DNA from 2 places in the Brevibacillus ginsengisoli genome. Region 1 is predicted to be linked to the other one. Evidence: predicted binding sites of a transcription regulator. Region 1 holds the regulator's gene; the other holds the start of a gene.
What was found. The regulator NrdR, encoded in region 1, represses ribonucleotide reductase genes. The targets are predictions, from matches to a motif close to AACACNATATATNGTGTT.
Positions count from the first base shown of each region.

Region 2: a site for NrdR is predicted at 4,345-4,362, ahead of ACQCN2_RS16540 (adenosylcobalamin-dependent ribonucleoside-diphosphate reductase). Genes of this name have one in related genera too.

Region 1 covers NZ_JBNJQR010000001.1:97,940-104,916, reverse strand. Annotated here, with positions in the region: gene ACQCN2_RS00505 (DnaD domain protein) at 1-998, opposite strand, end outside; gene ACQCN2_RS00500 (ABC transporter substrate-binding protein) at 1,094-2,764, opposite strand; gene nrdR (transcriptional regulator NrdR) at 2,761-3,264, opposite strand; gene ACQCN2_RS00490 (HD-GYP domain-containing protein) at 3,439-4,563, shown strand; gene ACQCN2_RS00485 (S-layer homology domain-containing protein) at 4,621-6,894, opposite strand.
Region 2 covers NZ_JBNJQR010000008.1:64,509-71,485, forward strand. Annotated here, with positions in the region: gene ACQCN2_RS16535 (sulfite reductase subunit alpha) at 63-1,223, opposite strand; gene ACQCN2_RS16540 (adenosylcobalamin-dependent ribonucleoside-diphosphate reductase) at 1,653-4,196, opposite strand; gene dat (D-amino-acid transaminase) at 4,396-5,256, shown strand; gene ACQCN2_RS16550 (lipoate--protein ligase family protein) at 5,364-6,194, opposite strand; gene ACQCN2_RS16555 (PAS domain S-box protein) at 6,298-6,977, opposite strand, start outside.

The DNA of each region.
Region 1 (6,977 bases):
CCAATGGCTTTCTCCAATAGATCAAGCGGGGAAAGCATCTGACAAATCCGCCTGAACGAGGCATTTCCCGGCTCTGGCAGAACAGATGGCCCCAGCTCTTCTTGCGGGATTTCGATGGCTTGTCTGGTGAGACGTCCATCCACGTATTTTTCACGGAAACGTTTGCGAACCGCTTGCCTGTCCAAATTGCCCTGTGTATCGTAAAGACTCCAATCGTTCAGCTCTTGTCCCAACAGCCAGCTGCTGATCTGATAGAAATGGAGAATCACAAAGAAAAACTCCACATTTTCCTTGGTCAACACGAGCGAAGCGTCTACGTGTTTGGGCAAATTCAAGCGAATAAAGGATAAATCCAGCGCGGGATTGGCTTCCGCTTCAAACTCGCTAACCAGCGGATTCGCCGGATATTGCTGGCTGGTCCGTTGCATAAACTGCTCCGTCTCAGTCCCTTGACGCACTTGAATTTCGGATTGGGAAAGCGAAGAGAACACTTCATAGAAACGCTTCGTCAAATTCTCCTCATACGGGTACTGCTCATCCAGCTCGTGAAAGGCGGTGTCCGCGTAACGTCGGCGAATCTGCTCATACTTGGGCTTTCCTACTTGATTCAACAACATGACCGGCCAGATATCTTCTTGAAAAAACTGATAAGGCGACAAGGGCGGCCTCACGATATATTCATAGAAGGAGTCTCCATCCCGATTCTCGCGGCGGCGCACATCCAGCAATCCCATCGCTTCCAGCCGTTCTCTAGCTGCCAAAAGCCGATCCAAAGGAAGCGAAGTCACTCCCATCAAGCTGCGATGCGTTCCTTCCGCTGCCGCACTGCTGACTTCCTGTATATCATGAATAAAATATTGATAGAGAGTATAAGAGGCAATTCCGATCAACGGCAAATAGAGATGGGCCACATACCCCATCTCGGCAATACTAATTGGTCGAATGGTACGAACCAAATATCGATCGTTAGGTGTAAGCTCGTTCCATACTACACGCATCCTAGATAATTCCTTCCTGCTTCGTAATCGTCCCTCTATTATACCATCACAGGCGATTCGGAAGTAGGGAAGCCTCTGGAAGAATCATAAACTCTTTATTCCAGAAACCATTGATGGATGTTGTCAAAAGGCTGCGCCCCAAGCGGCTCAACTACTCCCTTCAGCTTGCCTTTCGCAACATAATAGGGGTTAGCGGCCTCCACAAGCGGAAAAATTGGCAAATCTGTCGAGAATCGCTGCTGCCACTTTGTGAGGAGACGTTTACGTTCTTCATCTGGTAGAAACGCCTGACTCTTTTCCAGCAATTGATCCGCTTCCTGATTGACATAACGGGAGGCGTTCAACCCCAATTCCCCTACCTTCTCTCCACTGTGAAAAAGAGCCCGAAACTCTGAGGGGTTACGCGGGTACCGCCAAGCGTACAGATAAAGATCAACCGGATTTCCGCCAAAAACATGTTCTGTGAATTGCTCGGCTGGCAAAGATTTCGTCACGATATTCACAGGAAGAGCCTCCCAGGATTTCACGACAAACTCTGCCATTCGCTTGCGTACGGGATCATCCGGGTAATGAAGCGTGAGCACAAGCCGCTTCTGACGGGTATAGCCGTGCTGCGCCAAGATTTTCTTCGCTGTATTCGGATCGTAACTCGGAAGCTGATCTGTCGGATAAGTTGACAACTTTCGTGGTGAAAGACTCTTGGCTTGGACAGCAAAACCGTAGAAAACCTGCTCGGCCATTTGCTTGACGGGTATCGCTTGAGCCAATGCTCGTCGAACCGACACGTCCTTTAATTGAGCGCTCGCGGTATTAAATCCGAGAAAGTGATAGCCATTCCCTCTCGCCATCAGGATCGCCGCATTGGAAAAAGGCGCAAGTGAACGGGCCAAGTTAGGCGGAATCCAGCTAAACAGGATTGCCGGATTCTGATTGTTACCCGGTTCTAGATGTCCCTGATCAATCTGAACAACCCGTAAATAATCAATGTGCGGCTTCCCTTGGTAGTAGTTTGAATTGGCTTCAAACTCCCACTTCTTCTCGTCTAATCGCTCTGCTTGATAAGGGCCCGCTCCGACCAGTTTGCCGGTTTGAGACAATCGCGTGATCTCTTCCAGCGATTTATCCGCTACTTGATGCTGGGGAAGAAGTGGCGCGCTTAAAGCATCCAGAAACGAAATTCGTTCCTCTGTAAGCGAAATCTGTACTTTTCGTTTACTTTTGTCACAGGTTATCCCTGCAATCCCTGGCGCTTTTCCGCTGCGATAGTCGGAGACGCCAGCAATTAGGAACATCTGGTTTCTCCAGACTCCATAATAATCAGGTCGCGCATACATCTGGTACGTAAAAAGCACGTCATCCGTTGTAATCGGTTGCCCGTCGGACCAGCGCATCTCAGGTCTCAGGGTCAGTGTAATCATTGGTTTTCCTTGATTTCGATTGATTTGAACATCCGAAGCCAGACTCGGGTCAAACAGCCGCTTCGATCCGTAGGTGACAAGTCCCCGGTAGCTTAGCGATTCATAAGCTGTGAGCAATGCCTCCTGTTTGGAAGTGCCAAACGGATCAAAGGTGGGCATCCGATCCAGACTGCCGATAGTCAGCTCATTTGAAGGATACGAGGTTAGATTTCTTACTTGTTCTGTTGGATGGGAAGATAAAGGGTCTGGTGCATCAATCGTTTGCTGCCGAATGGAGGCGCATCCACTTAGTACGCTGAATAGGCTAAGTACACAGATTGCCAACAAAGACAGCATTCGCCTTATCATTCTTCTTCCATTCCTCCCTTAAAGGTGAACTTGTGAGGATGGCTGCGCGCTTGTCCCAACAATTCTTCCAATTCCTTCATGAACACGTTGATATCACGGAATTGTCGGTACACGGAGGCAAAGCGTACATAAGCCACTTCGTCTACGTAGTATAACCTCTCCATTACCATTTCTCCCACATCTTTGCTGGGAACTTCTGATTTGGCTAAGCTTTTGAGTTCCTTCTCAATTTCGCCAACGACATTTTCCAATACTTCAAGCGATACAGGGCGTTTCTCGCAGGCCCTGATCAGTCCACGCAAAATTTTATCACGGCTAAATTCTTCCCGTGTTCCGTCTTTTTTTATGATCAGCAAGGGAGTTTCTTCCACCACTTCAAAAGTCGTGAATCTTCGACCACATTCTTCGCACTCTCTTCTGCGACGAATGGACCGATTATTATTAAAAGGTCTCGAATCTAGGACTCTAGTCCCGTTATACTCACAAAATGGACATAACATATACCATCAGCTCCAGTAAAGTCAATGCTTTTTTTCAGTCTCGCTCATCTTAAATGCCTAGTCAAGTCAAATCCTTGTGCCTATTCTCTTTAATTTGCGAAAATCCTACAATATAACTAAGAAAGGTTTGTTAATTTTTCCAACACGGTGAACATAAACGAGGAGGGACTTGCTATGCGCTTAGTTTCAATCAGACAAGTCCAATCTGGGATGAAGCTGGGGAAAACCATTTTTACCCCGGATGGAAAAGTTCTCCTTGGTCAAGGAATGGTTCTTAACGACCGCTTGATTCAAGGTCTGATAAAAAGCAACATCGATTCCATCTACATTGAAGACGACCGTACTAGTGATATTATTGTAAAAGACGTCATTCGTCCACAAACTCGTCAAACCGCTATAGAAACGATCCAGTCAACGATCAAACAAATCACCAACACCAATAAGCTGGCGCGACGGATTTCCGTGAAGGATATGGGTCTTCACTTCCAACAGGTTTTTCATGCGATCCTTGGCGACATTATGGGCAATGAAGAAATCCTGACCCATTTATCTACGATCTCCACCTATTCTGGCGGCATGTATCATCACTCGGTCAACGTGGCCGTATTGTCAACCGCTGTCGGGATGTCGCTCGGCTACAACAAGCAGCAGCTCACGGAGCTGGGTATCGGCGCTCTATTGCACGACATCGGAAAAATAGACTTGCCCAAAGAAATGCTGGACAAAGAGACCCAATGGACCGCTGAAGAAAAAGAAATTGCCAAACAGCATTGCATGAATGGATTCAACATTTTGCGTAAGCAACACGATCTCTCCCTGCTCTCCGCTCACGTAGCCCTTCAACATCACGAGCGTCTGGATGGTAGCGGTTATCCGCAAGCCCTGAAGAAAAGTCAGATTCACGAGTACGCCCAGATTGTTGGCATCTGTGACATCTATGATTCCTTGACTACTCCTCGACCATGGCGCAAACGCTTCATGCCACAGGACGCGTTGGAGTATCTGCTCGGATCAGGCGGACATCTTTTCTCGCATCATCTCATTGACTCTTTCCGCCGTCACATCGCCATTTTCCCGTTAGGAAGCGGGGTTGTCTTGAATACCGGAGAGACCGGTGTTATCTGTAAGGTGGATCCCGATTATTGTCACCGTCCAACCGTACGCGTTTTAAGAGACGGTCGCGGGAATGATGTACGATTGCCGTATGAGATCGATCTGAAGCAAGAATTAAGAATGTTCATTATTGGCTTTGAAGATGAAGATTTGTTCAACTATAAACAAACAGCCGCGAACCAATAATCTCATAGAATGAGAAGCCCCCCTTTCATTTTGGAAGGGGGGTCTTCGTTCTTATATTTAGCGTCTACCAAACGTTTTAAACAGTTGCTGATACATCACAGCGACGTCTGCGCGGGTCATGGCTTGCTTTGGTTTAAATTCATGCTGATTCGCTTTTACCGGGAACAATCCACACGAGTAGGCAAGGGCTACCGATGGGATATCGGCTGGGGCTAAATCCGTGAAAGGAACCTTGAAAACCTCTTCATGTTTAAGGACTGGGCTTAAACCAAGGAAACGAATGACCATCTGGGCAGCTTCTACGCGAGTAATCGGTTGGTCTGGATTTAGCTTGCCACCGTTAGCAATAAGGTCATATTTCACCGCTTGCTGGATTGCGCCATAATAAGGATGCTTCTCGGTTACATCCTGATAATTGACCTTCACAGGTTCTTCATTATCACGATATTCATCAAACCTGAAGGATCGTAGCTCGTACTGACCACTCATTTTTATAAGTGAATCGATGAACTCCGCTTTGGTTACAGATTTATCGGGTTCCAGTTTTCCGTCCTGGACGTCGAGAAGGTTTTTGGAGATCGCAAAAGAAAGCGCCTCTTTATCAGGGTGATTGGCAATGTCCTGCGGTACCTTCATCTTACTTAACTCGTCAAAATTGATCCATTTCCCGGAAGCTGCATCGACCACTCCATTACTTCCCACTAAACGGTAGACAAGAATCGGAGTCGATTGCTTAACATCCATTGGGCCATACCGATAATCAAAACCTGGCTGGAAATAGGTGAGCAAGACTTTCTTCTCCTGAAGTTCTACCTCGACAGCCTGCTTTGCGTCTAATTTCGGTTTTATTGGGTTTATTACTGGTGAATTCCCTTCAATAAAATTGTGCATGCCGATGACTTCCCCATCTTTGGGATCCACCTCTACTTCGACTCCACCAAATGGACCTTCAACAGGAATCCCGTCGCATAACCAACCAAAGGAAATCGAATAGCCTCGACTGTTATTCTCCAGCATGGATTGGAGCATCTCTTTGGATGGCTCCTTGCTTAGGAGGTATAGCTCTCCTAACCGGTCAGGATACATTTTTTTCACCAGGTCGATGGCGTTCTCTTTTGCTTTACTCCAAGGAATCGGGGAATCAATTTTTTCTGCTGTTCCACCGAATCGATAATTTTGTTTCGCTTGATTGTCATACCCGATCTTTTCTCCTCGATCACTAATCGTCAGCCTAATTCCGGATTCATACCCTGATTTCTTAGAATCAAGAGGGACAAAAGAAAATGACCAAGACCGGCTCACGGTTCCATCCGGGTCAGTGGATGTTCCGCTACCCTGGTTGCCCTCAGATCGGAATTGCCCAGGGAACTTTTTGATCCATTCTTCCGCGATCTTTTGTGCTTCATCCATTCCAATCAGCTTGGCTGCTCCCGATTGGGCATGTACTGTGCTTCCCAGTGGTTGGATCGGGGTCCCTTGGGTAACGGTTTTTCCTGCCGAGTTCATTATTTCACCCGAATTGGCGTCTACCATGCTCGGGTCGTCCTGTGTGTATTTATAGACAAGTGAAAAAGATGCTCTGCCTGCGCCCGGTCTGGGGATTACATCACCGACTCGAGAGTATTGGAGAGAAGGTTTGATCCCTTCCTGCAGCTTTTTCTTGGCATCTTCAATTGAAAGTTTCGCCTTTCCATCCAGCAAAGGCTCTTCCGTCCAATTTCGACTGAAGCTAATAATGTTCAGGGAAGAATCGACTGTAATGTCAAACCCATTCTCCAGGAAAGGGATTCCATTCTCCACTCGTGTGTAATGAAAACCGATTTGCCCCAGTTCGTTCGCGCCGGAGTAGCTATTCCCTGTGAATTCATTCGCCTTGGACAGCTTGCCCACTTCATCCTTCGCTACCTTGTTCAGGAATGCTTCAGCTGCCTTTTGCGCAGCTTCAGGGGTCAGTTTTTGAGCTCCTGCTTTCAGAGCTTGATCTCTATTCCACAAGTAGTAATTGATAAGCTTGCCCGTCTTCGCATCTAACGAAACGTTCATTCCGTCATCCGCAGAGATGTTCCACCCCAGATTCCAAGTCGAATTTCTCTGGCCCCATTCCGGATGTGCGGGTTCGTATCGGATCTGTTCTTTTTTAGCCGATGCTGGTATAGCAATCAGCGATTTGGCGATTTTCACCGCTTCCTCCTGAGTAATTTCATTCTGCTTTTGTTCCGCGGCGTGAGCCACATGACTTGTCATCACACTAGATGGCGCCAAGCATCCCCCCATCAGCACAAATAGCGCGAGACTGACTTTAGCCGCATGGCTTGTTCTCTTTTTCATCATTTACACCTTCCCTCTCCCTTTGTCCTAAATATTGGACTTCTTTTATTCTACCAAAATTTTCAAAATGGTCAAAACTGGGAGAG
Region 2 (6,977 bases), on a different contig from region 1:
AGTAAATATGGCTAGGGTAGGAGACGTTTTAATCACCGATTTTTTAAACTTTTTACCTATTTTTAATATACATCACGTTGGTAACGCCCTTGCTCTTGCATATCATTTAGATATGCTTCGGCTTCTTCACGGGTCTTCGCACCTTCTTTTTCGATAATGTCAAGAAGCGCGTTGTGGACGTCTTTCGCCATATATTGCTTATCTCCACAAATGTAGAAGAATGCTCCATTCTCAAGCCATTCATACATTTCTTTGCTGTTTTCAAGCATTTTATGCTGCACATATACTTTTTGGGCCGTATCACGAGAGAACGCAGTCTCTAATCTTGTCAGTACCCCATCTTTTTGATAGGTTTCTAACTCGTTTTGATAAAGGAAATCCGACGCTGAATGCTGGTCTCCAAAAAACAGCCATGTTCTGCCTGGTGCTTTCGTAACCGCGCGTTCCTGGATGAAGGAACGGAAAGGTGCAATGCCTGTCCCTGGACCAACCATAATAATATCTTTGTCTAGAGAAGCCGGAAGATTAAAGTGTTTGTTTGGTTGAATAAAGATCGGGAGCGTATCTCCTTCCTGAAGACGTTCCGCACATAAAACAGAACAAACTCCTTTACGTTCGCGTCCGTGAGACATGTAGCGAACAGCACCGATTGTTAGATGCACTTCCTCAGGATTAGCAGCGATACTACTTGCAATGGAATAGAGACGCGGCGGCATTTTTCTTAATAAAGAAACAATCTCTTGAGCAGACGCTTTCCACGGACCAAAGTCATGCAACAAATCAAGCAAGTCACGTCCGCTGATATATTCTTTCAGTTGATCGATATTTTCGTCTGAAGCCAGCTTTTGTAGCTCTTGGTTCTCTGATAATTCCGCTGCCTGTTGGATCATTTTTTTAGTCAGCAACGTAATTTCAAAGTGTGTGGTAAGCGCTTCCTTTAATGGCAGTGTTTCACCCTGCTTATTTATGGTAACAGCCAAATCTGCGTCCCATTTCATTTCCTCAAGCAGAGAAGCCACAAGTTCTGGATCATTTTCAGGGACAATCCCAAGGCAATCACCTGGGACATAGGAAAGATCAGATCCCTTTAACGATAACTCGATATGTCTTGTTTCTTTACTAGATCCAGTTCCATTCAAATCTACATTTTTTAGAACTTTCGCTGGAAATGGATTTAACCTAGAAAATGTTGTCGGCACCTTATTGAGTACAGTGTTTTGCATAATTTTCACCTCAAGAAATAGTATAAATCTAGGATATAACAAGTCCTCTAAAAAATCTCGAAGAACCCTGTTTTTTTCTGTTATTATATCATTTTGTTCTCAAGTAAAGAAATAAAATCGATGTGTTCGGATTGAATCTATCAATTTATTGGAACGTCACGCAATCAATTTCTACTTAATCCGCCTAGTTTTTCCCAAAACTTAAGCATCTTATTTCACCTACCTATTCATGATCTTACAGTGGAGTGCTCAACTGTCTGTACGACCTGAGTTCCCATATATGAAAAAATAACCTTAGCCAATTTAATACGGCTAAGGTTATTCCTATTTTCCGGATGAATCATGCGCTATGGTTTTCGTATTTTTGGTACATTCTCAGCTTTTATGATCCATCACAACTAGGATTTTATGTTGTTCTTTCTACATCATTTAACTACACTTCGAATACCCGCAAGTCGTGCAGGTTTTACATCCTTCTGCCGGCATCAGGGTTGCTGAGCCGCAAGATGGGCATAGGTCTGGTGAATCCAAGCCAAACTCATCGTCATCATCTGCGTGATGGTGGATCGGTTCTGGTGAAGAGTTATAGGCGGACTTATGGGAAGCTGCCGCTACAGAGTGATAATCGTCTTCTCCATCCAGATGCATTTCCAATGCCTTCGCAACCGCGTCTGGAATCGACTCCACGCGATTTGCCCCAAATCCTACAGCACCTGAACCGCCGATTCCTTTGATTTGCTTGATCAGAAGACGAGCTTTGTTGCCATCCGGCAATTCGCCAAAACGCAAGAAGAGTGTGGATACACGGCCTAAAGCCTCTGACATGGCAAATACGTCGCTACCCGCTTTTCCTACATTTACAATGACTTCGAATGGTGCACCGTCGATGTCATTTACCGTAATGTACGCTTTTCCAAGCGGAGTGCGCATTTTGTATGTGGCCCCGCTTAATTTTTTCGGACGCTTGTTGTACGCTTTCTCAGGTACATGCGCTTTTCCATGGCTTCCTGCTGTAGTGTTTTCACTAGCTTTTGCCTCTGCTTTCTCATCATCCTTGCTTACAGAAAGAACCTGAGTGTCACGACTTCCATCTCGATAGATCGTAACCCCTTTGCAACCGAGGTCGAAAGCAAGTTCATACAGTTTCTTGGTATCTTCTACGCTGAAGTCATGTGGAGCGTTGGCTGTTTTACTGATGGACGAATCAACCCACTTCTGAATAGCGGCTTGAACGCGTACGTGATCCTCAGCAGACAAGCTCATTGCGCTCACGAAGTAGTCTGGGAGTTCCTCGCCAGGATTCGCTTCCAACCACTCCTTGGCAATTGGTACGTACTGCTTGTCGGTTCCCAAACGGCTTTGACGAGTGAATTCATATGCATAGAATGGCTCAATCCCTGTGGAAGTTCCCACCATCGTACCTGTCGAACCCGTTGGCGCTTGAGTCAACAGGGTAACGTTGCGAATTCCGTTCTGATAAATGGTTTCACGCACTTCATCGTCAAACTGCTTCATGAAGCCACTTTGTAAAAACTTCTCACGATCGAACATCGGGAAGCTTCCCTTTTCTTGGGAAATCTCCGAAGAAGCCAAGTAGGATTCGCGAGCGATAAAATGATACAGCTTCTCAAGGAACTCAAGAGATTCCACACTTCCATAACGAATCCCCAGTTTAATCAGCATCTCCGCAAGTCCCATGGTTCCAAGACCAACACGGCGTTCATTTTTCTGGTTGCGCTCGTTTTCTTCGAAATGGTATGGTGTCGCATCGATGACGTTATCCAAGAAACGCACGGCGTAGCGCACAGCTGTTCCTAGCTTGTCCCACTCTACTTCGCCGTCGGCTACAAACTTGGAGAGGTTCAATGCGGACAGGTTGCAGACCCCCCAGCCTGGCAAACCTTGCTCACCGCATGGATTGGTACAAATAATCGGGTTGAAATACCAGCTGTTGGACATTTGGTTGTAGTATTCGAGGAATACGATGCCTGGTTCAGCGGATTTCCATGCCGATTCAATAATGGTGTGCCAAATATCACGGGCACGCACGGTTTTATATACTTTCACTGGTTTGCCCAGTTCATCACGCCATTTGGTCATGTTGCCATCCCACATGGTTTCGTAGTCTGGATCTTGAGTATCCGGGAAGATCAAATCCCAATCCAGATCTTCTTTAACCGCCTTCATGAAGCCGTTGGACACACAAACAGAAAGGTTGGCGTTCGTTACAAGTCCCATCGTTTGTTTCACTGTAATAAATTCAAGAAGGTCTGGGTGCCAGTCGTTAAGCATCAGCATCAACGCGCCACGGCGGCTGCCTCCTTGCTCAATAAGTCCAGTTGTATAACTAAAGAGTCCACCCCAAGAAACTGAACCGCTGGAAGAACCGTTAACCCCTTTGACCAGCGCGCGACGAGGACGAAGGCTGGACAAGTTAATGCCCACTCCTCCCCCGCGAGACATGATCTCAGTCATTTGGGTTAAAGTATCCATGATGCCTCCGCGGGAATCGTGAGGAGACGGAATTACATAGCAGTTAAAAAGCGTCAATTCGTCGTTTGCACCGGCGCCAGCAGCGATTCGACCGCCAGGTACCAACTTCCAGTCATCTAGCAATTCACGGAACTTCGCTTGCCATTCAGCCTGTTTTTCAGGTGTTTTTTCGACAGCAGCCAGAGATCGGGCCAGCCTGTCCCACATAGCGTCGGGAGTAAGCTCAAGCGGGCGTGTTGTTCTTTCGATGCTGGTCTGGATCGTTTCACCGCTTCGCAAGAGAATCGTTACTTCTTTACCATGAATGGAGAGAATTTCACCAACTTCCTTTTGCGGGAAGCGAGGATCATCTTTGGTAAGGGTTAGGATGGTATCCCCTACTTGTGTGTTCGTATAATCCAGGTCCTTCATCGCGTAGCGATCGAGGAAAATTTTTTCACCTAAACCTTCCAAGCGATGTGATTCAGTTGTTGCTGACATTCTTTTCCCCCCAGAAAAAATGTAAATTGATTCTCAAAAGACGATTTGTTATCGTTAATAGAGACGGTTTTAAAGATACCATATGTTACTATTTTCATCAATGACTTTATTCTACATATTGACGTACTTTTCCTATATCCACATATTTCACACAATATATTGTGACAACTTCAGATTTAGGACTTTGGAGGGTTGACAAGTGTACTACGTAAACGGAACCTGGTGCGAACACGACATACCTGCTATCCAACCAGAAGATCGCGGCTATCAGTTTGGAGATGGAATCTATGAAGTCGTTCGCATCTATCGGGGAAAACTATTCCTTTGGGAAGAGCATCTATCACGTCTCGTTCGTAGTTCCAAGGAACTATCACTGACTCTCCCGCATTCTCCTGACGAACTCATGTCCATTGTCCATATGTTGATTTCCAAAAGTTCTTTGGGCGAGCGAGACGACGCCATTCTTTACTTGCAAATCACCCGAGGAGTCGCACCTCGTCAGTTTGAGTTTCCAACCGTAGATACCAAGCCAACCATCACCGCTTATGTATCTAAAAAAGCTCGCCCGCTCTCCCAATTCCAACGTGGCATCAAGGCAATCACTGCGAATGACATCCGATGGCTGCGCTGTGATATTAAAAGCCTCAATTTGCTCGGTGCCGTAATGGCGAAGCAACAAGCAAAGGAGCAAGGGGCAGACGACGCGATTATGCATCGTGATGGGATTGTGACAGAAGGCAGCTCCTCCAATGTGTTTGTTGTAAAGGACGGCACTCTCTATACACATCCTGAAACGAATCTCATTTTGCACGGGATCACCCGTAAAACCGTTCTCCAGTTGGCGGCAACCCTTCAGATACCTGTACAAGAAACTGCCTTTAACCTTGAGTTCCTTCGCGCGGCAGACGAGGTGTTCATCACCGCAACCACGTCCGAGATAACGCCGGTTGTCTTACTTGACGGCCAGCCAGTCGCAAATGGAGAGGCAGGTTCAGTCGTGAAACAATTGCAGTTCGCCTATACCCAGTATGTTCAATCAGTTTGTGGTACATTTGTGTAACATCCTCAAAAAAGGCACTTTTCCTAGAGTAACGCTTCGGGAATCAAATGAAAAGCTTCTATCTTTACCAAAGATAGAAGCTTTTGTCTATTCTCACGCATTTCCCCTTATCGGCGGAAGTTCCACTCATGCGTCGCGTAACGGGTTTGCGCCAACTCTTCGGCTAATGCAAGCTCGTCTGCGGTAAGAGGTTCAGCGACAAGTGAAATATCTAGTCCGGAAGCAAACCCTTTATAAAAAGCAGCAATCGCTTCCTCCAGTGATACCTCACGACCACTCACTTCATTAATCGTAACCGCCTTCTGTACGAAACTGTCAATCATCCGTTGCTTGACTCGCTCTGACGGGAATTTCAGAAGAGAGAAGAGAAGTTCCACGTCCATATCCAGCAGGATGGAGCCGTGCTGTAGAATAACCCCTTTTTGGCGCGTCTGAGCGCTTCCTGCGACCTTTTTACCCTCGACGACCAGCTCATACCAGGATGGGGAATCAAAACACGCTGACGAGCCTGGAGAGCTGTATTTCTCCTTCTCCTCTTCATTCGCCAAAGAGACCATCTCCGCATTCAGTCCCAGTTCCTGAAATCCGTGCAGAAGCCCCATACTTATTACCTTGTAGGCTTCCGTTACGCTTGATGGCATATTCGGATGGTTCTCCCATACCACAACGCTGTACGTAAGTTCCTGATCGTGCAAAACAGCTCGTCCCCCGGTTGGTCGTCTTACAAATCCGAGATTTCTCGCTTGGACGGCTTCTAAATCGATTTCTTTTTCCGCCTTTTGAAAATATCCAATAGACAAGGTTGCCGGGTCCCACGTATAAAAGCGAATGGTTGGAGGCACCTTTCCTTCGCTATGTAAAGTCAAAATCGCTTCGTCAATGGCCATATTCATGGCTGGCGACATCGGCTCGGTTAAAATGTATCGCCACTGTTCCATAGGTGTTCCTCCTTAAGCGCATGTCCTACGCTGTAATGAACGCTCGCTCTCCTATTGTATCGGCTACCTTTCGAGTGAGCAAGTTCACAACTTTGTAAAAGTGTCAGAGACAAGGTAAGGTGATATCAACGGTGGTACCCTTATTCATTTCACTGCTAAAGCGAATACTTCCTTGATGATCTTTAATAATTTTGTTACTGACAAGTAAGCCTAATCCTGTCCCCTTTTCTTTGGTGGTGTAAAAAGGTTCTCCAAGTTTCGGCAGCAGTTCAGGTGGAATGCCGCAACCGTTATCAGTAATGCGAATCAGGACTTGCTTGTCACTTCGTAGTGTCGTTTGAATACTGATTTCGCCATTTTCCGAGATCGCGTCCAGAGAATTCTTCAGGATGTTGATCAATAGCTGCTTAAACTGATATTCCTCACAATTGATCGAAATTGGTTCATTTACCAATTCCGTCGTGATGACGATGTTTTTGAGATTCGCTTCCGATTCAAGCAACTTTACAACATTCTCGATCATACTGTGCAAAAGAACCGGCCTTATATGGAGATTTTGGGGCTTCGCCAAGACAAGCAGCTCACTCACGATGAAGTTGATTCGATCTAGCTCAGACAACAGAATGGGAGTATACGAGGAACTATCTGAAGTTTCTGGTTGTAAATACTGAATAAATCCCTTCAATGTGGTGAGCGGATTTCTGATTTCGTGGGCGATACTTGCGGCTAATTCTCCGACGACTGACAGTTTTTCTGTTCTTAGGAATAGTTCTTCTTTTTGTT